3 regions of the Viridibacillus sp. KH_047 genome follow, and region 3 is predicted to be linked to each of the others. Evidence: riboswitches for the same ligand, from Rfam matches in the RefSeq annotation. Region 3 holds a riboswitch; each other region holds the start of a gene.
The links. A riboswitch is a leader RNA that binds a small molecule or an ion and turns the genes downstream of it on or off. The one in region 3 is predicted to bind S-adenosylmethionine.
Positions count from the first base shown of each region.

Region 1 (8,074 bases), 870 kb from region 3:
AGGAAATATGCAGCGATAGAACCGTTTTTCATAATGACATTTGCCATAGATTCTTTATCCCAACCCATATCGATAGCTTTACGGATATTTTGATTAGATAGATATTTATTTTTGTGATTAATACGTAAAAAGTATGTGTTAGGTTTTAAGAAAGTTGAGAATTCTGGGCTATCTTTGTATTGATCAACAAATTCACTTGATAAAGTAGCAGTATCAATTTCATTTGCCTCGTATAGATTCATAGCAGTTGCCGTATCTTTAACGATTTTTTGGTTAATTGTAGTTAGTTTTACAGTATCTTTATCCCAATATTTTCCATTCTTTTTAAATGTCCAACCTTGACCTTGTTTCCATGATTCTAATACAAAGGGACCATTGTATATCATTTTGTCAGTTTCAAGTGCATACTGGTCACCTTGTGCTTCCGTGAATTCTTCATTTTGTGGGAAGAATGGTGCGTAAGTTGTTAAGCTTAAGAAATATGGAATTGGTCTTTCTAGTTCGATTTCTAATGTATAGTCATCTACTGCTTTAATTCCAAGTTGATCAATTTTACCATAAAGTGGGTCGTTTTTATCTTGAATTTTTACAGCATTTTTAATGTCTAGCATTAGATAAGAATAGACAGCTTGTGTTTCGGGATTAATAGCCTTTGACCAAGCATAAATAAAGTCGTGTGTCGTAACTGGAGCATCATTACTCCAAACAGCATCTTTGCGAAGTTTGAAAGTATAAGTCTTACCATCTTCGGATATTTCATGTGACTCGGCGATACCTGGAACTGCTTCGTTTTCAGGCCCGATGCGATATAAGCCTTCATAAACAGAGTTCATAGCAGTTACTGCTAAGGCGTCTAAGCTACCGAGTGTACTCATCGTTGTTAAATCTCCTGACGCAGATAGATTTAATACTTGTTCAGCCGTTGAACTGTTAGGGTCATTAGCTTTTTCACCTTCCGTTTTAGTAGCTTCATCCTTACCGTAGCAGCCTGTTAAAATAATCATTAAAGAAAATAATAACGTGAAAGAAAACAAAAATTTCTTCTTCATAAAATAAGCCCCCCTATTTTAAAATCCCAACAAACGAAAGGAATCATATCCTCCTTCTGAATGTGAGTCGTAGTAATAGTATGCAATATTCATGCCTATATTTTTATTTAGGTACAAATTTAGTGGAAGACTGGCATAATACTTGCAACATGTTAAATATTAAATTATTGGAGGGTTGAAAATGGGGAAATTAGAAAAGCTAAGAGCCGTATTAGAAGAGCAAGGGTTGGAAAGTTTAATTGTGACAAATGATCAAAATCGACGTTACTTAACAGGGTTTACAGGGAGTGCAGGAACTGTGTTGGTAACAAAAAACAAAGCATTTTTATTTGTGGATTTCCGCTATGTTCAACAAGCACAAGATCAAGCAACGGACTTTACTGTGCAAGAAATTGACCGCGCTGTTATGTATGAAGTAATTTCTGATACATTACAGGAAGAAAATATTAGTAGAGTTGGATTTGAGGAAAAGAATATTACGTATTACTTACATTCATTTTTTGCTAAGCATATTCAAGCAGAACTTGTACCCGTTTCAGGTGCAGTAGAAAAATTACGTATGATTAAATTACCTGAAGAAATTGAAAAGATTAAAATAGCGGCAAGTATTTCTGATGCAGCATTTACGCATATATTAGATTATATAAAACCAGGCATATCAGAAATTGATATTGCCAATGAACTAGAGTTTTACATGCGAAAAAAAGGAGCTACTTCGTCTGCTTTTGATATGATTATAGCTTCAGGGCATCGATCAGCATTACCACATGGTGTCGCTAGTAATAAGTTAATAGAAGAAGGGGATATCATAACGCTTGATTTTGGGGCTTACTATGATGGCTATCGTTCAGACATGACACGTACAATTGCTATAGGACAACCAACAGAAGAAATGAAAGAAATCTATAATATTGTTCATGGTGCACTAGAAAATGCACTGACTCATATTAAAGTAGGCATGACTGGTAAAGAAGCTGATGCTTTGACAAGACAATATATAGAAGAAAAAGGATTCGGAAAGCAATATGGACATGGTTCTGGACATGGGATAGGGTTAGATATTCATGAGGACATTTTCATGTCTCCAGTTTCGGAAGAGTTATTACAAGAAGGAATGGTGTTAACTGTTGAACCTGGTATTTATCTACCTAATATAGGCGGAGTTCGTATTGAAGATGATGTGTTAATTAAAAAGGATGGAATAGAAATTTTGACTACTTCTCCAAAAGAGTTAATTATTTTATCTATGTCTATAAAATAAGACAGTTGTCAAAAAATCTATACAGTACAAAAAAGAACGACTGATATTATCAGTCGTTCTTTCTTTTATGTTTTTCTATTATGTTATTCGATCACTTCATACAATGAAATGCTCTCAATATAATTTACAAATCTTCGCAGCTCTTTTTCTTCTGCTCGTTCAATTTCACCGGCTTCGTACATTTTCTGAATTTCCATACGTTCAGTTTCGATTAGAAGAGCCCGTAATTCTTCTTTTATTTCATCGCGTCGTTCAGAATTTTGAATGACGGATTGTTTCATCCTATCCATGATTTTGCGATACTCGTAAATAATAGAATTTACAAGATCAGGATTTTCTTCAGATTTAGCATATTGTTCTAAAGCATCTATACCTGCACCTATAGCGCGCATACGCAACTCTTTCTTTTGGCGGAAATATTCAATGCGTTTATCTTTATTTAGACTGTATATTTTTCTAGAAGTTCGCCAGTGAAGTAAAATTTTATATAGGAGGGCAATGACTTTAGGACGATTTGGATTACAAATATTTTTTTCGCGTTCTTTAAAAGCAATTTGGCAGGCAGAATATATATCAGGGTCTAAATTTTGTTCCTTTTGAGTCATTTCTATATACTCTTTTTCTGCTTTTAAGCCGAGTAAACGCAGTCTCTTTATTTGTTGCTTACGTTCTTTCGAAACTAACTTTTCTGCATTGAACTCTACATCGATTTGATTAAACATTAATTTATATTCGTCTATTAATTCAAAAGCGACAGTTTGGTTTTCTTCAGTCATCACTGTATTGATTTTACGAATTGAAGCAATCAGCAAGCGTTTCTTTGCTTCATTGAAAGTGAGTTTTCCTTCACGTATTTCTAAAATTTCTTCTTCATCAATTAAAAGAGGTAAGAAAATTGTAGCAATCAGCAATGTAAATAAAATAACACTAGATGCTAAAAATAAAATCAGCGAGCGTTCTGGAAACAAATTTCCGTTATCGACTAGTAAAGGAAGGGATAAGACCCCTGCCATTGTGACAGCACCGCGTACGCCTGTTAAGCTTGTCAGTAAACTCGTTTTCAGACTAGGTTTTTCTATTTCTTGAATTGCGTCTTTTTTATATTCATAGTAAGAAAAAGCGTATGACCAAATGAAACGAATACCTAAAATAACAAAGCCAATGGCAATGGAGTAACCGATGATTTTCCAGTTATTCATAGATGGATTCTCTAGTGTTTCTGTCATAGACAACGGAATATTCAATCCAAGTAACAAGAATACGACCCCGTTTAAGATAAACAGTACGATAGACCAAGTGTTTTCTGTTATTAGTTGTTCTTCTGCAATTAAAGTCTCCGTATGATCTTTTACAAGTGCATGTACAATACCACCTACAACAACTGCAATAACCCCGGATGCATGGAAAACATCTTCAGCAATTAAGTAAATAATAAAAGGTGTTAGTAGCTGTAATAGTGAATGGAAAACGACATCATGGATGCCCTTCTTCCGAAGGGTAAAGCGCACCTGTGTAATTACGACGGCTAAGATTAGACCAAGAATAGCTCCGGCTAAAAATGTATAAGTAAATTCAAAAAGAGCTTCCTTAATTGAAAAATACCCTGTGACAACAGCAGCCACGGCGAATTTGAAAGCAACTAAGCCAGAAGCATCATTAATAAGTGATTCACCATGAACAAGATTTAAAATCTTCTCGGGTATTTGGATACGCTTTGCAATACCGTTTACTGCTACTGGATCTGTTGGCGATAAGATAGCTGCAAGTGCAAATGCGGCAGCAAGTGGTATATCAGGAATTAGCCAATGAATAAAGTAACCACCGCCAAGTGTCGTGAGAAGAACTAATATAATGGCATTCCCAAGAATAGGCGCGCGCATTCTCCATAGTTCTTCTCTAGGGAAATTGCGTCCATCATTATACAAAAGTGGGGCAACAAAAAGTAATAAAAACCATTCGGATTCAAGCTGGAGCGTCATTTCATTAGCGAATATAGCTAGTAGAACGCCAAGTGCTATTTGGATTAGTGCTGTAGGTATAAATGGAATAAAATATCCAATTGCATTTGATAATAACAGGCAATTTAATAGTAAGAGGATTGTAATTAATAAATCCATAAAAAACTCCCTTCAAAAAAGTATCGATAGAAAAGTAAGTAGTTATTCATTACCCTTTGTCAGAAATAAATGTACGGTATAAAGAAGCTTTTAAGACTATATGAAAAGACCACGTTAAATTTGACAAAGTTGTAATCGTTCACAAATATTTACGTGAATATGTGATAGATATCATGACAGTTTCAAAAATGAAAGTTTATACTAGAACTACAAATGAACATTTTATTTAAGATAAAGTCCCTGTGAGGAGTGAATATATTGAAAACAGTTGTTGTAGTTGGTGGCGGTATAACAGGCCTTTCTACTGTGCATTATTTACAAAAGGAAAAAGAGAAAAAAGGATTAGATATAAATTTAGTATTGGTAGAAAAGAATGACTACTTAGGCGGTAAAATGCACTCTGTAGAAAATGACGGCTTTATTTTGGAGACGGGTGCGGATTCGATTGTTGCGCGTCATTCAAGTGTTATGCCTTTAGTAGAAGACTTAGGGTTACAAGATGACCTTGTATATAATGGTACAGGAATTTCGTATATTTACACAAATAATACATTGCACGCGATTCCAGCAGACAGCGTTTTTGGCATTCCTACAAGTATAGAGTCCCTTGAAAGTAGCACATTAGTTTCGGCAGAGGGAAAAAAAGAGGCGTTAAAAGATTTAGAATTGCCTAATGAACATTTTACAAAAGATAGCTCAATCGGTGCTTTCTTAGAGTATTTTTTAGGAAAAGAACTTGTTGGAAAGCAAATAGCGCCAGTATTATCAGGGGTATATTCAGGGAAATTAGATACGCTGACAATGGCTTCAACATTACCGTATTTACTCGATTATAAAGAGCAGTACGGAAGTATTATTAAAGGGTTTGGCGCACATAAAGAAGAATTTCAAAAAGCAGCAAATAAAAAATTCATATCCTTTAAAAATGGATTATCTTCTTTGTTTAATCGTTTTGAGGAGAAGTTAACAGACATTACAATACTAAAAGGCGTTTCAACAAATCATATCGAAAAAAGCGGAGCCAAATATAAACTGACGTTTCATAATCACGAAGCAATTGAAGCTGAGTTCATCGTGTTAACAACACCACATGATGTAACTAAAAAGCTATTAAAAGATCCAAATTTGGATGAGGAATTTAATGAATTTAGCAACGCCTCACTAATTACGATTTATTTAGGCTTTGACATTCCTGACAGTCAATTACCTGCAGACGGTACTGGTTTTATTGTGTCTGAAAACAGTGACGTCAAATGTAATGCTTGTACATGGACAAGCCGTAAGTGGAGCCATACTTCAAAAGATGGCAAATTGCTTGTGCGTTTATTTTATAAAAATTCAAACCCGGATTTTGAGAATATGAAGCATTTAAGTAAAGAAGAATTAACTAAAATTGCATTAGATGATATTGCAAAAAGCTTGAAGATAAAAGCAGAGCCTACTGTTATAGATGTGACAAAATGGAATGATTTAATGCCTGTTTATCATCTTGGTCATGCAAAAACAGTAGAAGCCCTATCAACTAAAATGGCTTCTTCATATGACAATATATTACTAGCAGGTTGTTCTTATTACGGTGTAGGTATTGGACCGTGTATTAAGAACGGGAAAGAAACAGCAGAATCGATTCTAGCAAAATTAACAAGGTAGATAGAAAAGAGCTAAAGAGATACCAATTTCTTTAGCTCTTTTTTTTAGGATAAATTTTAACAGTATGTCAAACTGCTTGAAAATGCTAAATGAATTGTTACTTTAAAATGAATGAGTAAAAAGAAGGGCGAAAAAAGGGAAGTTTGATTTTAGGCATCCTCTTGTTAGTAATTGGTTTAGTATTCATTTTCTATCAACCAATCATGGGGTATTTCATTTCGAATATGTCGAAGGCAACGATTGAGCAACAAGACATAGCATTAACGATTTAAAATATACTTATAATACAGAGTTTTGCTACAATTACAAAAATACTCTTGACGATATTCTTTTATAGGGTTATGATTCTTTTAATTATTCAAACAATTAAATAAATATTTCTTATCAAGAGAAGCTGAGGGACTGGCCCTTTGAAGCTTCAGCAACCAGCCATCTGGTCAGGTGCTAACTCCAGCGGATTTACAGATTGTCCGAAAAGATAAGAAGGAGCGAATAGCGTAATCGTCAAGCCTTCTTATCCATGAGAAGGCTTTTTCATGTAGAAAGGAAGGGATATTAATGGGATTACTTGAAAAATTGCATACACAAGTGTTAACAGCTGACGGTGCGATGGGCACTTTATTATATTCTTACGGAATTGACTATTGTTATGAGGAATTAAACATTACCAAGCCTGAAGTGATTGAAAATATACATCATCAATATATTAAAGCAGGCGCTGACATTATTCAGACTAATACGTATACAGCGAATGCCATTAAATTAGAACGTTATGGTTTAGAAAGCTCAGTAAAGGAGTTTAATGAATCGGCAATCGCCATTGCAAAACGTGCTGCAGCACCAGGCGGCCAATTTGTCTTAGGGACAATTGGTGGTATTCGCGGTATTCGTAAAAGTGAAGCGACACTAGATGAGATTATAGCTGCATTAGATGAGCAGGCGGGGTATCTATTAGCTGGTAATCCTGATGGTTTATTACTAGAGACGTACTATGATTTTGAGGAACTTTCATCTGTAGTGAAACATTTGAGAAAATTAACTGATGTACCAATCATCTCTCAAGTATCGATGCATGAACCAGGTATTTTACAAAATGGCTTATTGTTAAATGATGCACTGCACCAATTAGAAGCTTTGGGTGCAGATATTGTCGGAGTAAACTGTCGTTTAGGCCCCCATCATACAATCCAAGCGTTTGAAGATGTTGAATTACCATCCAAAGCATTCCTATCTGCATATCCAAATGCTAGTTTGCTAGATTTAGAAGATGGCAAAATTGTTTACGAATCAGAGGCTGATTATTTTGGTCGTGCTGGTGTTTTACTACGTGACCAAGGTGTTCGCTTAATTGGTGGATGTTGTGGTACGACACCGAAGCATATAGAAGCTGTGAAAAAACGTATTGCTGACCTACCCCCAATTGAATATAAAGTTGTAAAGAAGAAAAAAGCAATCGAGATTAAAGAAGCGACTCCTGATCATCATGAGCCACTTCACGAAAAGGCGAAAAGAGAACGTACAATAATTGTAGAGCTTGATACACCTCGCCATCTTGATACGACTGCCTTTATAGAAGGTGCACAAATACTCAACGCAACAGGTATTGATGCTGTCACTATGGCTGATAATTCATTGGCATCCCCTCGTATTAGTAACATGGCAATGGGCTCAATTTTGAAAACGCAAAATAGTATTCGTTCCTTGGCTCATATTACTTGTCGTGATCGCAATCTCATCGGCTTGCAATCGCATTTAATGGGTCTAGATGCATTAGGTATTAATGAAATTTTAGCGGTCACTGGAGACCCTACAAAAGTGGGGGATTTCCCAGGTGCAACTAGCGTTTACGATGTCTCAAGTTTAGAATTACTTCAATTAATCAAACAGTTGAATGAAGGAATATCATTCTCAGGTAAACCTTTACGTAAAAAGGCTAATTTCTCTATTGCAGCTGCATTTAATCCTAATGTACGAGTGCTTGATAGAGCCGTAAAAAG
Region 1 covers NZ_CM174479.1:406,939-415,012, forward strand. Annotated here, with positions in the region: gene AC3IS5_RS02140 (peptide ABC transporter substrate-binding protein) at 1-1,049, opposite strand, end outside; gene AC3IS5_RS02145 (M24 family metallopeptidase) at 1,231-2,310, shown strand; gene AC3IS5_RS02150 (Na+/H+ antiporter) at 2,394-4,427, opposite strand; gene AC3IS5_RS02155 (protoporphyrinogen oxidase) at 4,686-6,077, shown strand; gene AC3IS5_RS02160 (hypothetical protein) at 6,221-6,349, shown strand; SAM riboswitch class I at 6,456-6,562, shown strand; gene AC3IS5_RS02165 (bifunctional homocysteine S-methyltransferase/methylenetetrahydrofolate reductase) at 6,636-8,074, shown strand, end outside.
Region 1: linked by a shared signal. The riboswitch ahead of AC3IS5_RS02165 (bifunctional homocysteine S-methyltransferase/methylenetetrahydrofolate reductase) and the one ahead of AC3IS5_RS18570 (methionine ABC transporter ATP-binding protein) in region 3 are both predicted to bind S-adenosylmethionine.

Region 2 (8,074 bases), 150 kb from region 3:
CCATTTTCTTTGATATAATTAACCTTTGTCAATTAGTAGGTTTAAAATATTATAAGATTCATAAATATATATAATAGGAGGCGTTACAATTGGCAACAAATCAAGCTGTTCAAAATAGCAACAAGCTAAAATGGAATCGTAATGTTTGGTTACTTGTAATTGGGATTATTTTCATCGCTTCTACATTACGTGCTCCTTTAACATCTGTAGGTCCAATCATTTCATTTATTCGTGATGGCCTACATATTTCAAATGTATTAGCAGGATTTATCACAACGATTCCCTTACTTGCTTTTGCTGTTATTTCACCATTTGCGCCAAAATTTTCAAAGCGCTTTGGCATAGAACGTACTTTACTATTCTCAACAGCATTACTAGCTATAGGAATTCTTACTCGATCTTTAGGAACGACATCCATGCTGTTATTAGGTACATCCCTAATTGGTGTCGCAATTGCTTTTGGAAATGTACTATTACCAAGCTTAATTAAATTGAAATTCCCTTTACAAGTTGGATTATTAACAGGGTTATTCACAGTCTCTATGAATATATCGGCTAGCTTAGCAGCTGGGATTAGTTATCCGCTCGCTAGTGGTGAATTCGGTTGGAAAATTGCACTTGGTATTTGGTTCATTTTAGCGGTTATTGCCTTTATTGTTTGGCTTCCACAAATCCGCAAACCTAAGTCAGAAGTGAAAAGTGCCACTCAAACTAAGAAAGAACAAGTCCCACTTTGGAAATCTCCCCTTACTTGGACCGTTACATTAGCAATGGGTTTCCAATCTCTTATCTTCTATACAACCGCTGCTTGGATTCCTGAAATGCTGCAATCACAAGGTATGAGTGCTAATACAGCTGGATGGATGTTCTCCTTTATGCAGTTCTCACAATTGCCTGCAACGTTTATCATTCCTATTATTGCAGGTCGTAGAAAAGATCAACGTCCTCTTGTTGCAGTATACGGCATTCTTTATATAGTAGGATTTGGTGGTATTTTAGCTGGATGGACTTCATTGACAGTATTATGGATGATATTGCTAGGACTTGCAGGTGGTGCATCATTTAGTTTAGCGATGATGTTCTTCTCACTTCGTACGCGTACAGCTGATGAAGCGGCTGAATTATCAGGTACTGCTCAATCATTCGGTTATTTATTAGCGGCAGTTGGCCCTGTACTATTTGGCTTTATCCATGATATTTCAAATAGTTGGACAACAGCCAACTTCCTATTCCTTATTACTGTAGTATTATTAGTGTCAGCTGGTATGCATGCTGCAAAAGAAGGTTATGTTACACCTGAAAAGTAGAGATGAATCCGAGCTTATAATGGCTCGGATTTTTTCGTATTGTTAACTTAAAACTACATTATCCTAACCATACTAGTCATAGAAAAAAGCTATTACGCAGTCTCAATCACTGCATAATAGCTTCTCTAGATTTATCGGTGCACTAATCTATATAACTTATTTCTCAAAATGATAACGACCATTTAACAATTCAAATGTAGCAGGTTCTTTAGCTCCTGAGAAATTCACTTGGAATGGACATTCTCCTAGTTCTGCTAATACTTTTGCAACAACTCCCTCTCCAATAGGGCTAGCAAAGTATAAGTCACCGCCAGCTAATGTAAGAACCTGTATAATAGCATTCAACTCCGGATCGACATACGCTTCTGCAAACTCTAACCCTAAATATCGAGACCATTTTTCAGCAGTTTTTTCAGCATCTATTACTGCAAAAGTAACACCTGCAAAGTCCAACTTTTCTGGTTGCTTTCCAATGACTCCTTTTTCAACTTGCTCCTGTCTACGCTTATCATCATTGTCATCCCATTGAATAATAAATGGCAATTGAAGAGAGTCATTTTCTTCTCCAGCGTAAAGTAATTGCCAGCTTATAATACTGCCATCCGGTCGTTTTCTATTCATTGGCACTGGACCATTTACTGATAAACCTTGCTCTTTCAAACGCTCTGCTATACCTTCAATATCCGTTGTGCGAATTGCAAATCTTACGAAACCTTCTGTGAAATCATTATTTACTACTGTTTCAATAAGGCTGTGATGCAAATGCTCTGCCCCAGTTACTAGCTCTCTGTCGTATGTACCAAGGTACTCTATATAACTTAGATCAAAGTAACTAAGTGCATTGTACGTTCCGCGTCCTTCATGTACGCCACCTTCAACAGCATGAATTCCTTGGTTTTGTAATGATTGTATTACTTCTTTTGGTTCCTCTACAAAATGTACTACGTGATCAAAAGATAATGTCATGTTCAAGTCCCCTTATTTAAATAAATAATGTGAAACGATTTTCACAAATGCTTTCTCTATTGTTAATAACGCTCTTTCATCAAAATCGAATTTCGGATGATGATGTGCAAAATGAGTGCGTTCGTCGTCATTCTGTGATCCTGCTTTAAAATAAGTACCTGGCTTTTCATTTAAAAAGTACGCAAAATCCTCTCCACCCATTGACGGTTCAAATTCAATCACCGATTCAGTACCAAATTCCCTTTCAAATAAATCTTTCACAAGAGCAGTTTCAGCCGGATGATTGTATAAAGCTGGATAGCCGTGTAAATAATCAATTTCATATGTGGCATGTGCTGATTCCGTTATGCCTTTGACGATTGAGTAGATTTCTTCTTTTACCTTATTACGAACTTCATCCGTCATTGTGCGAACCGTTCCTTCAATAAGTGCCGAATCTGCAATAATATTAAAAGCACTTCCTGCATGGAATACACCGACTGTCACTACCGCTGCATCAAATGGATTTAAGCGACGACTGACAATTTTCTGCAACGCTCCAACGATTTCGCTACCCACAACAATTGAGTCGATGGATTGTTGTGGTTTCGCACCATGGCCACCTAGTCCTTGAATTTTAATCGCAAATTTATCAACTGCAGCCATTTTAAAACCATCCCCAACAGATACCTTTCCAACTGGTGAACCCGAATCTAAATGCGCGCCAAATACATAATCGACTTCCTTCAATACATCTTCAGCAATCATGAATTTCGCACCACCAGGAGGTTTTTCTTCCGCATGTTGGAAGATAAAAATAATATTACCGTGCAGATGCTCTCTGTAATGGCTTAGCGTTTTTGCTGTCGCAAGTAATGCGGCCGTATGTCCATCGTGACCACAAGCATGCATGACACCATCCTTTTGGGATTTATAAGCAACTTCTTTTAAGTCTGTAATAGGTAATGCATCAAAATCAGCTCTTAAAGCGATTGTTTGACCAGCATGATCCCCTTTCAAAATACCGATTAAACCATTTCCGCCTATCCCTTTTTTCACCTCTAAACCGAAGCTCTCAAGTTTTTCTGCAATAAATTTTGCAGTTTCATATTCTTCAAAAGATAACTCTGGATGCTCATGCAAATATCTCCTCCATCCAACAATTTCATCAAATCCTTGATCTATTTCTTCATAAATTGTAGTTAAAAGTTCTTTTTGCGTTATCGCACTCATTCAATATTCCTCCCTCAATTTATACCTTTAATACAAATTGGTTTACTTTGAATTTGAGTTAAATTTTTTTCTTAGAAACTTTGCATTATATGCTCTATAAATTTATTTCATGATATTAAAAAGCCGATTTCTCTATTTCATTTAGAGAAATCGACTTGGTATGTAAGTCTCTCCTCATCTATCAAGCTTTTAATCAACTTGCTGGAAGTAGCACCTTGCTTTAAAAGCGGTTGCTGAGATATCACAGGACCAGTCCCTCCATCTCTCTTGATAAGAAAACCTATTGAATTAGTAGTAATTAAAAATCATGTTACGCCAATCTATTAAAAATTGCAATAAATTCCCTGATATTCTCTAAGTCAATATGGCGCTTTCTGATAAAAATAATTTGGTGTTTTACGTTCATTGTCATATGGTTTATGGAATATATGCGTTGTAGCCGGTGATAACGGTGGAATAAGCCATGTCCAATTTCCCGTTACGTCACGCCCTGCAATTTGTTCATTGGATTCGAAGCGTTTGAATTGTTGTGCTGCTGTATGGTGATCAACAATGCTCACTTCATCTTCTTTATACGAGTATAAAACTGCCGCATTTAATTCAACTAATGCACGGTCTTTCCATAAGGAAGAATTTGAAGCTGTATTTAAACCCATTTTTTCTGCGATGGTTGGTAACATATTATATCGATAGTCATCAGCTAAATTACGTGCACCAATTTCCGTTCCCATATACCAGCCATTAAACGGAGCAGCTGCATATGTAATACCACCAATTTCTAATTTCATATTCGAGATCATCGGTACCGCATACCACTTCAGATCAAGTTCCTTAAACCACTCAAATTCGGGGTGTCGGATTGGAACTTCCAATATATACTCAGCTGGAATATCGAATAATTGCGGTTGTCTTTCTCCAACTTGAATAACAAGTGGCAATACATCGAAACGCCCACCTTGTCCTTGCCAGCCAAGTTGCTCACATTTCTTCGTAAACTCCACTGAATCTGGATCTCCCACAATGCCATCTGGCGTTTCATACCCAGCATAGCGGATTAATTGATGATTCCAAACACGTACATTACGTTGAGAGAAAATTGTAATCGTCGGACGGATTCGACCACCATTTGTTGCAAAATCAATATGCTCTAGAAGTCCTTGAAAAATGTCGTGCTCACTTGTTAGTTCGCGCTTATCAAGCACTTGCAACGTTTGCCAAAACAAACGACCAATACATTTATTGCTATTACGCCAACCTACTTGTGCACCAAATTTCAGTTCATCTATTGTATGTTCATAAAATCCATTCTCTTGGATATCATGCTCTACTTCAGCTAAGCGTCTTCCTAATTCCTCTTCAGATCGCTCTGTTTCCGAATAATACAATTTTATAAAATCAATAGCCTCATTCAACATCGCCACAGTTCCTCCTGTTACCACTCGACTTCCTAACTACCATCATAGAAGAATTGATTTCCATTAGACAAGGTATAAGACTTAAATAATGTGGTGTTTTTGTGGCAACTGCCATTTTTGGCATAAAAAGAATGATTAAAGGTTTTGTAAATCAAAAAAACCAACATATTTAATACATAATAAAGGGACTATTAATGGTATAAAACCAATTAATAGTCCTCTTTTCACTATGCTTTTTTAGTTCTTCTGTTAAACAATATCGATAATCCGAGTAGGATAACTGCTCCCCCTACAAGCAGTGTCCATAATTGATACTCTGAACCTGTTTGAGATAGTGAACTACTTTCATTAGCACCCTTGATATCGCTTGGTTTATTTGAACCTTTCAATTCAACTGTTGTTTCTGGACCATTTGGTTATTGTTATTCTAGACACCTTTTAATAAATAACTTATTTTACCAACTTATAAACTCGTTTAACAAAAAAAACTTATATTATTAAATATTACATTTTTTCTATGTATTCTATTTCCGAAATTCCTTGTGAGATTACTTCGTAAAATCCCATCACTCTCCACTAATACATTTCATTTCACTCCATTTATTTAACAATCTAATAGAAAAGATACTACTTCATTAGCGCGTAAAAAAACTTGTCGTTGGTCGCTAACTCCCTTCTAGAACTATATAAATTTTAAAGAGTTAGCGATATACATAATACAGATTCTTATAAAAATCCTTCCATTACATAAAACACAAATTGCCTCTACTATATCTGAACCTCAAAATTCCAAAATTCTATAGATTTCAATACCATTAAATTCCGATACTCATCTAGAGTCGGTACCCCATTGTAATTTCAAAAAACTGTCACACTATCTTTGACATAAATTATTTATGATTAAAATATATTAATGGAATAAGGTTCATTCGAAAGAATTCATAATACTGCGCTCATTATTCGAAATAAATATATAAATAGATTTATTGAATCATGTTCCGTTCACCCATAACATTGTTTTCAATTAGCTATACAATAGACAACGAGTTGATAATAATAATCACTCTAATTTACATGTAGTAATCAAATTATGCTTTAAATGAGAAGTATTGATTTGAAATAATTTATTTGCAGGTAGATATCCAATTTAATATAATAAAAACACCCACTAATTCTAGTGTTCTTTTTCAATGTTTTTTCAAACGATTATCACTATATCTGTAGTGCATACAATACATTCAACTTTACCCCCCCAACTAACACTAGTCTTTAAAAGTAATTTTTTGTAATTTTATAGTTCGTACACTTTACACTCTTTTTATAGGATATACTTAAAGATATAAATTCCTTAAAGATAATCATTATAATTTACTTTCAACTAGCAATCTGTTATATTAGTTTTGAAGAGTTCAATTGAGATCAAAATAGGAGGCACAACATTATGACAAATGATAATAATAAAAAGTTAACAACTGCTGCCGGCGCGCCAGTCGTTAGCAATACTAACTCTATGTCTGCAGGTAAACGTGGACCCCTTTTACTGCAAGATGTATGGTTAATCGAAAAATTAGCTAATTTTAACCGTGAAGTTATTCCTGAGCGTCGTATGCATGCTAAAGGTTCAGGTGCATTTGGTACTTTCACAGTAACTCACGATATTACTAAATATACAAAAGCTGCAATCTTCTCTGAAGTAGGTAAAAAAACAGAAATGTTCGCTCGTTTTTCTACTGTAGCAGGTGAACGTGGTGCTGCAGATGCTGAACGTGATATCCGCGGATTCGCATTAAAATTCTACACAGAACAAGGTAACTGGGATTTAGTTGGTAACAACACTCCAGTATTCTTCTTCCGTGATGCAATGCACTTCCCTGACTTAAACCATGCTGTTAAACGTGATCCGCATACTAACATGCGCTCAGCTAATAACAACTGGGACTTCTGGACAAACTTGCCTGAAGCATTGCACCAAGTAACTTATGTTATGGGTGACCGTGGTATCCCAACTGATTACCGTCATATGCACGGTTTCGGTTCACATACGTATTCAATGATCAACGCTGATAACGAACGTGTATATGTGAAATTCCACTTCACTTCACAACAAGGTATTAAAAACTACACAGACCAAGAAGCTGCTGAAGTAGTTGCAAACGACCGTGAATCTTCACAACGTGACCTATTTGAATCAATCAAAAAAGGCGATTTCCCTAAATGGAAAATGTCTATCCAAGTGATGACAGAAGAACAAGCTCGTAACCACCGTTACAATCCATTTGATTTAACAAAAGTATGGTATAAATCAGAGTTCCCATTAATCCCTGTTGGTGAATTCGAATTAAACCGTAACCCAGCTAACTACTTTGCTGATGTAGAACAAGCTTCATTCGCACCATCTAACGTAGTTCCTGGTATTAGCTTCTCACCAGACCGTATGTTACAAGCTCGTTTATTCGCTTATGCAGATGCTGCTCGTTACCGTTTAGGTGTAAACAATACATCTATCCCTGTTAACGCACCAAAATGCCCAGTACACAACTTCCACCGCGACGGACAAATGCGTGTAGATGGCAACTTAGGCAGCACATTGCACTATGAGCCAAACAGCTACGGTGAATGGCAAGAACAACCATCATATAAAGACCCTGCATTAGCACTTGATGGACCAGCAGATATCTATGACTTCCGCGAAGATGATGACAATTACTTCGAACAACCAGGTAAATTGTTCAACATCATGAGCCCAGAAGAACAACAACGTTTATTCGAAAATACTGCTCGTAACATGGAAGGTGTTGAGTTCTTCATTAAAGAACGTCACATCATTCACTGCTACAAAGCAGATCCAGCTTATGGTACAGGTGTTGCCAAAGCAATGGGTATCGATATCAAAGATATCGACCTTAACAAAGAAATTCAATATCGCTAATATTACAAAGCCTCGTTTAGCTACTATGCTAAGCGAGGCTTTTTTTATTTTTTAACCACTTATCCACAATTAACTTAATTATTTTGAATATTCTACGCACTTATTAACAGAATTGGTGTATAACTTTGTCTAGATTGTGGATAGTATCATTTTTCTACCAAAAAGTTATCCACAAAAAACAACTCTCCTTTTTTGAAGAGTTGCCTTTTCAGTTTAAATAAACTATTTAGCTTCTAGTTTTACCT
Region 2 covers NZ_CM174479.1:3,942,529-3,950,602, forward strand. Annotated here, with positions in the region: gene AC3IS5_RS19280 (CynX/NimT family MFS transporter) at 90-1,307, shown strand; gene AC3IS5_RS19285 (VOC family protein) at 1,464-2,273, opposite strand; gene AC3IS5_RS19290 (M20 metallopeptidase family protein) at 2,286-3,485, opposite strand; SAM riboswitch class I at 3,657-3,762, opposite strand; gene AC3IS5_RS19295 (nitric oxide synthase oxygenase) at 3,845-4,900, opposite strand; gene AC3IS5_RS19300 (LPXTG cell wall anchor domain-containing protein) at 5,128-5,289, opposite strand; gene AC3IS5_RS19305 (catalase) at 6,342-7,829, shown strand.
Region 2: linked by a shared signal. The riboswitch ahead of AC3IS5_RS19290 (M20 metallopeptidase family protein) and the one ahead of AC3IS5_RS18570 (methionine ABC transporter ATP-binding protein) in region 3 are both predicted to bind S-adenosylmethionine.

Region 3 (8,074 bases):
AGTTTCCTGGGACACCAACAAGGTCAGCACTTTCGATTGCACGAGGCAGACCCGCCGCTTCGATTGGTTGGAACACTAAGTTTTTAGGATTTTCAACAACGTCTTTTTCAGATGCTTTTAGTTCTTCGATGTTAGGGTCAATTTTGATAAGACCTTGTTCTTGTAACGTTAATAATGTACGTGCTGCATTTGATGGATCGTTAGCAATTGCTACTTTTGCGCCGTCTTTAATGTCATCAATTGATTTAAAATCTTTTGCAAAGAAGCCCATTGGTGCAGTTGGTACGATAATTAGACCAGTTAACTTCATTTTGTTTTGTTCATTAAAGTTTTCAAGATAAATTGAGTGTTGGAAAAGGTTTGCATCAATATCTCCAGAATCTAATGCTTTGTTTGGTTGTACGTAATCACTGAATTCAACCGTTTTTACTTTATAGCCTTTTTTCTCTAATTGTGGGATGATCGCTTTATTTAACATGTCACTATATGGTCCTGCAGTTGCGCCAATTTTAATGTCTTTCGAATCTTTTGGTTTGCTTTCATCTTTGTTACCACATGCAACTAAAGCTGTTGCTAATACGAATAATAACGCTGCTAGTAAAAACTTTTTCATTTTCAATTCTCCCCTTTATCGTTTATCAATTGCTTTTGAAATGGCATCGCCTGAAAGTTGAATAATTTGGACGATAACAATCAAAATGACAACTGTCGCAATCATAATTGTGTTGTCATAGCGGTAATAACCAAAACGAATAGCTAAGTCACCAATTCCGCCACCACCGACAATACCAGCCATTGCGGAATATGCTACTAAACTAATAATCGTCATTGTCACCCCTTGGATAATACCCGATTTCGCTTCAGGTAATAGTACATCTCGTATGATCATCCACGGTGTTGCTCCGACAGCTATTGATGCTTCGATGACGCCTTTATCAACTTCACGCATAGACGTTTCTACAAGTCTCGCAAAGAATGGAATGGCTGCTACAGATAATGAAACACTCGCCGCTATCGGACCAATTGTATCTCCAACTAGTATTTTTGTTAGTGGGAACAACGCTACTAATAGAATGATATACGGAACAGAACGAACTAGATTGACGATAAATCCTAGAATCCCATTAAAAAAACGGTTACGTAAAAATAAACCTTTGCTTGTAACAAATAGAATAATACCGAGTGGTAAACCGATAATTAGTGAAATACTAAGTGAAATACCAATCATCAGTAACGTTTCACCAAATGCTTTCCAAATGTCTGGAAGCATACTAATAAAGTGCTCGAAATCAAATAGCATCGTTAATCACCTCCACAAACGCACCGCGCCCTTCCATATAGGAAATAGCTCTCCCTACATTATCCGGTTGACCTTGTAGCTCCATTAGGAAAATGCCAAGCGGTTTTTCTTGAATATATTCAATTGTGCCATGCAAGAAATTACCACGTACCTCAAAGCTTTGAATCATATCTGAAATGACGCCGTCACCAGCTACATCTCCTTTGAATAGCACTTTCACAATTTCCCCTGTCACACCTTTAAGAATCGTTGGCGGTAATTCAAATGATACAACGCTGCTAATAAATTCTTGTGTTAATGGCTCAACCGGATTTGCAAAAACATCGTAAACTTCTCCTTCTTCAATGACTCTTCCATCTTGCATAATAACCATACGATCACAAATTTCTTTTACAACATCCATTTCATGTGTGATAAGGATAATTGTAATATTCAGCTCACGATTGATTTTTTTTAGTAAGCGTAAAATGGAAACTGTTGTTTTTGGGTCAAGTGCTGATGTTGCTTCATCACAAAGTAGTACGGATGGATTGTTTGCAAGTGCACGAGCAATACCGACACGTTGCTTTTGACCACCACTTAACTGTGCTGGGTAGACGTCGATTTTCTCAGATAAACCGACCATTTCAAGCAATTCTTTTACACGGGCTTTAATCTGCTTCGGTGGTGTAGCCGCTGCTTTTAAAGCAAATTCGATATTTTCGCCAACCGTTTTTTGACTGATTAAGTAAAAGTGCTGGAAGATCATACCGATTTTCAAACGCGCTTTACGAAGTTGTTCGCCTTTTAATTTTGTTAAATCTTGACCATTTACGATGATACTACCACTTGTTGGTCGCTCCAATAAATTGATACAACGTAGCAGCGAGCTTTTTCCTGCACCAGAATAGCCAACAATACCGAAGACTTCACCTTTATCAATTGTCAACGATACGTTGTCTACGCCCGTTACCGTACCCTTTTTGGTTTTATATACTTTTGTAAGATTCTGAATCTCGAGCATATTGTATCCCCTCAAATCTGTTTAAATTATGTAACTTCTATAGAAATACTTGGAATTCACTGTATTAAAAAACGCTTCTTTCGGTTATCTGAAAGAAGCATCGTAAGTGTAAATTGGCGATTTATCTTCCAGAATGTACTCATTCTGTAGGAATTGGCACCTTCCCTTTTTCAGGGGGTTGCCGGACGTCATAGGGCCTATCCCTCAGTCTCTCTAGATAAAGTTCAATATTCATTTGTAAGTTATGAACTAAATATTACTGTGAAATAATGTAGATGTCAAACACTTTTTCGAAACTTTGTATTATTTAGAAATATCTTTATATAATTCAGGGCGACGATCATCATATACCGGGATTCGTTGACGAATTTCATCCACTATAGAGAAGTCGACATCGATAATCGCCATTTCTTCATCTTCTCCACCAGTCCATAACACTTCACCCCAAGGTTCAATAACCATCGATTGACCGTTGAAATTTTGTTTTTTATGGCTAATTCGATTTACTGCAATAACAAAACACTGGCTTTCAATTGCGCGTGCTTGTAATAATGTTTTCCAATGATCAATACGTGGTGTTGGCCATTGTGCAGAAACGAAAATTACTTTCGCTCCGTTCAATGCATGAAGACGTAACCACTCAGGAAAACGAATATCGTAGCATATAACACCAGCCGCTGGAATATCACCTAGCTCAAAGTTATTCTGCTTATCGCCAGCTGATAAATACAAATGCTCGTCCATTAGACGGAAAAGATGCGCTTTGTCATATTCGCTGACAAGCTCCCCTTTATTGTTATATACGTACATCGTATTATAGAATTTTCCATCTTTTTTTGTTGATACCGAGCCACCAACAATATGAATTTGTAATTCTTCTGAAAGCTTTTGTAGAAAATTCTTTGTGCGTTCCCCATTCGGATCTGCAAGGTCTTCTAATTTCTCTAAAGCATAGCTGGAATTCCACATTTCAGGAAGAATTGCGAGTTCCGCCCCCTTATCAGAAGCCTCCCTGATAAACTTTTCGACGTTTGTAAAATTTTTTTCGATGTCCCCGAAGGCAACATTTAACTGTATACATGCAATTTTCATAGCTCCACCACCTGTAGACATTTTCTTAAAAAGGTTATAATATTTCTCTTATTATTGCGACTATTTTATACATACGTCTATTTTATCCACAAAGTAGTTGTTGTGTATAGAGTATTTAGAAGAAAGATTTTGTGGATAACAAGTTATTAAAGAAAATAATTCAAGGGGGTTTGTTCGAAGATGGAATTTTCAACGAGATTACAACAGTTGCCGAAGCAGTTTTTCGCAACTTTAGTACAAAAAGTAGGTGCCGCAGTCGCGGAAGGTAGAGATGTCATCAATTTAGGCCAAGGAAATCCAGACCAACCAACTCCTCCTCATATTATAGAAGCTATGCAGGAAGCTGTTATTAATCCGCAAACTCATAAATACTCTCCATTCCGTGGCTTGCCCGATTTTAAGGAAGCAATTGCTGAATTTTATGTGCGAGAATACGGCGTTGAAATTGATGCAAATACGGAAGTAGCCATACTTTTTGGCACAAAAATTGGTGTAGTTGAATTACCTTTAGCTATTATGAACCCTGGTGATTCAATGCTACTCCCAGATCCTGGTTATCCGGACTATTGGTCAGGCGTAGCACTAGCTGATGTCAAGTTCGATACACTTCCATTACTAGCTGAAAACGACTTCCTACCTGATTACACAACTGTGTCAGATGAGGTAAAAGCTCGTGCGAAATTAATGTATTTAAATTATCCAAATAACCCAACTGGTGCTGTTGCTAATTTATCATTTTTCGATGAAACTGTGCAGTTTGCGAAAGATCACGATATTGCAGTAATGCATGACTTTGCATATGGAGCAATTGGATTTGATGGTGAAAAACCAGTGAGTTTTTTACAAGCTGAAGGTGCTAAGGACGTTGGGGTTGAGTTGTATACTTTATCAAAAACGTATAATATGGCTGGTTGGCGGGTCGGCTTTGCAGTTGGTAATGCAAAGCTAATTGAAGCATTAAACTTAATACAAGATCATTTATTTGTCAGCCTATTCCCTGCTGTGCAAGAGGCTGGTATTGCAGCACTTACTAGTTCACAAGAATGTGTAACCGAGTTAGTGGCTATGTATGAAAGCCGCCGGAATGCATTAAAAGTTGCTTGCGATCGTATTGGCTGGGCGGTGACAGCACCAAAAGGATCATTCTTTGCATGGCTTCCTGTACCAGAAGGGTATAAGAGTGAAGCATTTGCTGATTTATTGCTAGAACAGGCTGATGTAGCAGTTGCTGCTGGTAATGGTTTTGGTGAATACGGAGAAGGGTACGTACGTGTTGGCTTGCTTGTTGATGAGGTCAGGCTTCATGAAGCAATAACGCGTATCTCCAAACTAAATTTATTTTAATGTTTATACATTGAAAAATCACCTTATCCCATAAGTTGGAGTTTCAGTGGCATGGGTTTAATAAATATATCAATAAAACAGTCGCATAATCACAAATGTGGCTATAGAATTAACAAAGAAAATTGCTTAATAAAAATGCCCAGCACATAGCGCTGAGCATTTTTTTGTTATGAAATTACACCTAGTTCTTTACCTACTTTTTCATAAGTCGCTAAAGCTTCGTCTAGCATTTCTTTTGTATGTGCGGCAGTTGGCATGTTACGTACGCGCCCAGTGCCTTTTGGTACAGTTGGAAAGACAATCGATTTAGCGTATACGCCTTCTTCAAAAAGACGAGCAGAAAAGGCTTGAGTTAGTTTTTCGTCACCGATGATACACGGTGTAATCGGAGTTTCAGATGCACCGATGTTAAATCCAAGTTTTTTCAGACCCGCTTTTAAATAATCACCATTTTCCCACAGTTGATCGCAAAGTTCTGTTGAATCAATTAACATTTGAACAGCTGCAGTGATTGCAGCAACATCACCTGGTGGTAAAGCTGTTGAGAATAAAAATGGACGAGAACGTACTTTTAACCAATCGATTAAATTCTTCTTACCTGCTACGTATCCACCTACTACACCAATCGCTTTAGATAGTGTACCGATTTGGAAGTCGATTTCTTTTTCTAAACCGAAATGCTTCACAGTACCTTTTCCTCTACCTGTTACACCTGATCCATGAGCATCATCCACATATGTAATAAGATCAAATTCTTTCGCAATTTCTACTATTTCAGGCAATTTTGCGATGTCTCCATCCATTGAAAACACGCCGTCAGTGATGACCATTACTTTATTGTATAAGCCTGATTCAGTTGCTGCTTTTGCTTTAGCACGTAAATCAGCCATATCAGAGTGATTAAAAGCAATAATCTTCGCTTTAGATAAGCGACAACCATCGATGATAGATGCATGATTTAATTGATCAGATAGGATTGCATCATTTTTGTCCATAACAGCAGAAATAGCTGCCATATTACAATTGAATCCTGATTGATATGAAATGGCTGCTTCAGTACCTTTAAATTCTGCTAGTTTCTCTTCTAATTTAACGTGAAGATCGAGTGTTCCATTGATCGTGCGGACTGCGCCAGCACCTACGCCATATTTTTCGATTGCTTCTTGAGCAATTTTCTTTAATTTATCATTTGTTGCTAAGCCCAGATAGTTATTTGAAGATAGGTTGACCAAATTTTTGCCACGCACTTGAATAACTGAACCGTTCGGGCCTTCTACAGGATCTATTTCGTTGTATAAGCCTTGGTCGCGCAGTTGTTGCAAGTTGTCGTCTACGAATGTGTTCAGTACGTTTGACAAGAAAATCATCCTTTCAATTTTGGATAAAAATATTGTAGCATACTTCCACCATTATTTGTACACCTGAAAAGTACCATCATAAACAATAAGATGAAATTCATTGAAATTACTGCATATACTGTCCCGCTAAGAAATACAGTTGTACACTCAGAAAAATTAGAATACTTAATTTTCAGGATTATCTTGGTGAAAATAGTGCATTCTATTAAGTAATATCATCAATCATAACTTCTTCTCCACACATCAGTCGTATTCTAGAGTACTAAAAAAGTGAGTAGACCATTGTCTACTCACTTTTTACTTATTTCGTTAACTCTGAAAATGTTACTTGTTCTTCACCGATACATTTCAATAATAATTTACGGCTATACGCAAGCGAAAATTGAACAATTGGGCCAAGACCAAATGCCATAAGAACAGTACCAAGACCAACAGGACCACCAAGTAACCACCCTGCTACAGCAACAGCTACTTCCATAATTGTACGGGCTTTAATAATACTTAATCCCAACTTGTCTACAGCTAAAAGCATCAAGCTATCACGAGGACCAGCTCCAAGATTTGCTGAAATGTACATTCCGCCACCTAAACCTATTAAAATAATACCGATAATGAAGCTGAAAAATTGTAGGGCTAAATGATTAACATCAGGTAATAACCAATTGAAGAAATCGATGAATATACCGATACTTAGCATATTGACAAAAGTTCCTATCTTCGGTAATTGACGAGTGCCAATTGCTGTAATACCAATAATAATAAGACCAGTTATGATTGACCAACTACCGATGGAAAAACCGAAGTTTTTGAATAGACCTATATGCAGTACATCCCACGAGCCCACCCCAAAGGTTTGTCCTTTAATTGTTAACGAAACACCGAGTGCAATGACGATAAGTCCCATCATGAAAAATCCCCAGCGCCAACTATTTATTTTATTCACAAGAATCCTTCTTTCTACAGAAAAATGAAAAGCCCTCTACGCAAGAAGCATAAAGTGGCTTTTCAATGATAACTAAACTATTATAACAAAATTCGTTCCTATTTTAAATAAAACTGTCCTAGATTTATATAATAGCTGCAAATTTCGCATTTATGATTTTCGCTAAATCAGCTGGTTGGATACATATTTGCATGCCTATTTTCCCTGCACTAACAAAGATATGGTCAATCGTTTTTGCTGATTCATCTATGAAGGTTGGAAATAACTTTTTCATACCAATAGGCGAACAGCCGCCTCTAATATAACCTGTAGTTGGCAATAAATCTTTCACAGGTAGCATCTCTATCTTCTTTTCCCCAACAGCCTTTGCAGCAGCTTTTAGATTAAGCTCTGCTGCTACTGGAATGACGAAAACGTAATACTTTCCTTTACCAGCTGTAGACATGAGCGTTTTATACACACTCTCGACAGGTTGACCAATTTTACCTGCAACTGAAATACCATCGACTTGACCGTCTGTGATTTCATATTCTGTCAGTGAGTATGGGACTTTTTTTTGGTCCAATAAACGCACTGCATTTGTTTTTTGTACTTTTGCATTTTTAGCCAAAACATTCACTTCTCCTAAGCAATACGATAAAAGCTTGGCCGCGTCACTCTAAATCCTGATTTCGCCATCTGGACATGATATGAATAGCGAGAAATTGCTTGATCAAATAGACGCTGCTTAAGCTTTTGCTCTAAAGTTTGTGTTGAATTTGTTAATTGCCCAAACTGATTAGTAGAATCTTCTGTTGTAACTTGTTGTTTCACTTCGGTGATTTGATCACGAGTTTGCTGGATTATCTCTATTTTGCCTTCAGTAACGCATACATCTTGTCTCATCGGTGCATCTGAGGTCTCAACTAATGGCGATGTCTGTTCCATGTTATCTTTTGCTTTAGCACGGAATTCCTGGTCCTTTTGTTGAAGCTCACGAATAGCAGCTTGGACTTGCGGCTGATGTTGTTTTTCCTTTTTACCCGTTAGCAAGT
Region 3 covers NZ_CM174479.1:3,789,224-3,797,297, forward strand. Annotated here, with positions in the region: gene AC3IS5_RS18560 (MetQ/NlpA family ABC transporter substrate-binding protein) at 1-613, opposite strand, end outside; gene AC3IS5_RS18565 (methionine ABC transporter permease) at 629-1,300, opposite strand; gene AC3IS5_RS18570 (methionine ABC transporter ATP-binding protein) at 1,290-2,303, opposite strand; SAM riboswitch class I at 2,422-2,527, opposite strand; gene AC3IS5_RS18575 (carbon-nitrogen family hydrolase) at 2,607-3,395, opposite strand; gene AC3IS5_RS18580 (pyridoxal phosphate-dependent aminotransferase) at 3,576-4,739, shown strand; gene AC3IS5_RS18585 (glycine C-acetyltransferase) at 4,907-6,106, opposite strand; gene AC3IS5_RS18590 (YczE/YyaS/YitT family protein) at 6,399-7,040, opposite strand; gene ybaK (Cys-tRNA(Pro) deacylase) at 7,165-7,650, opposite strand; gene AC3IS5_RS18600 (hypothetical protein) at 7,665-8,074, opposite strand, start outside.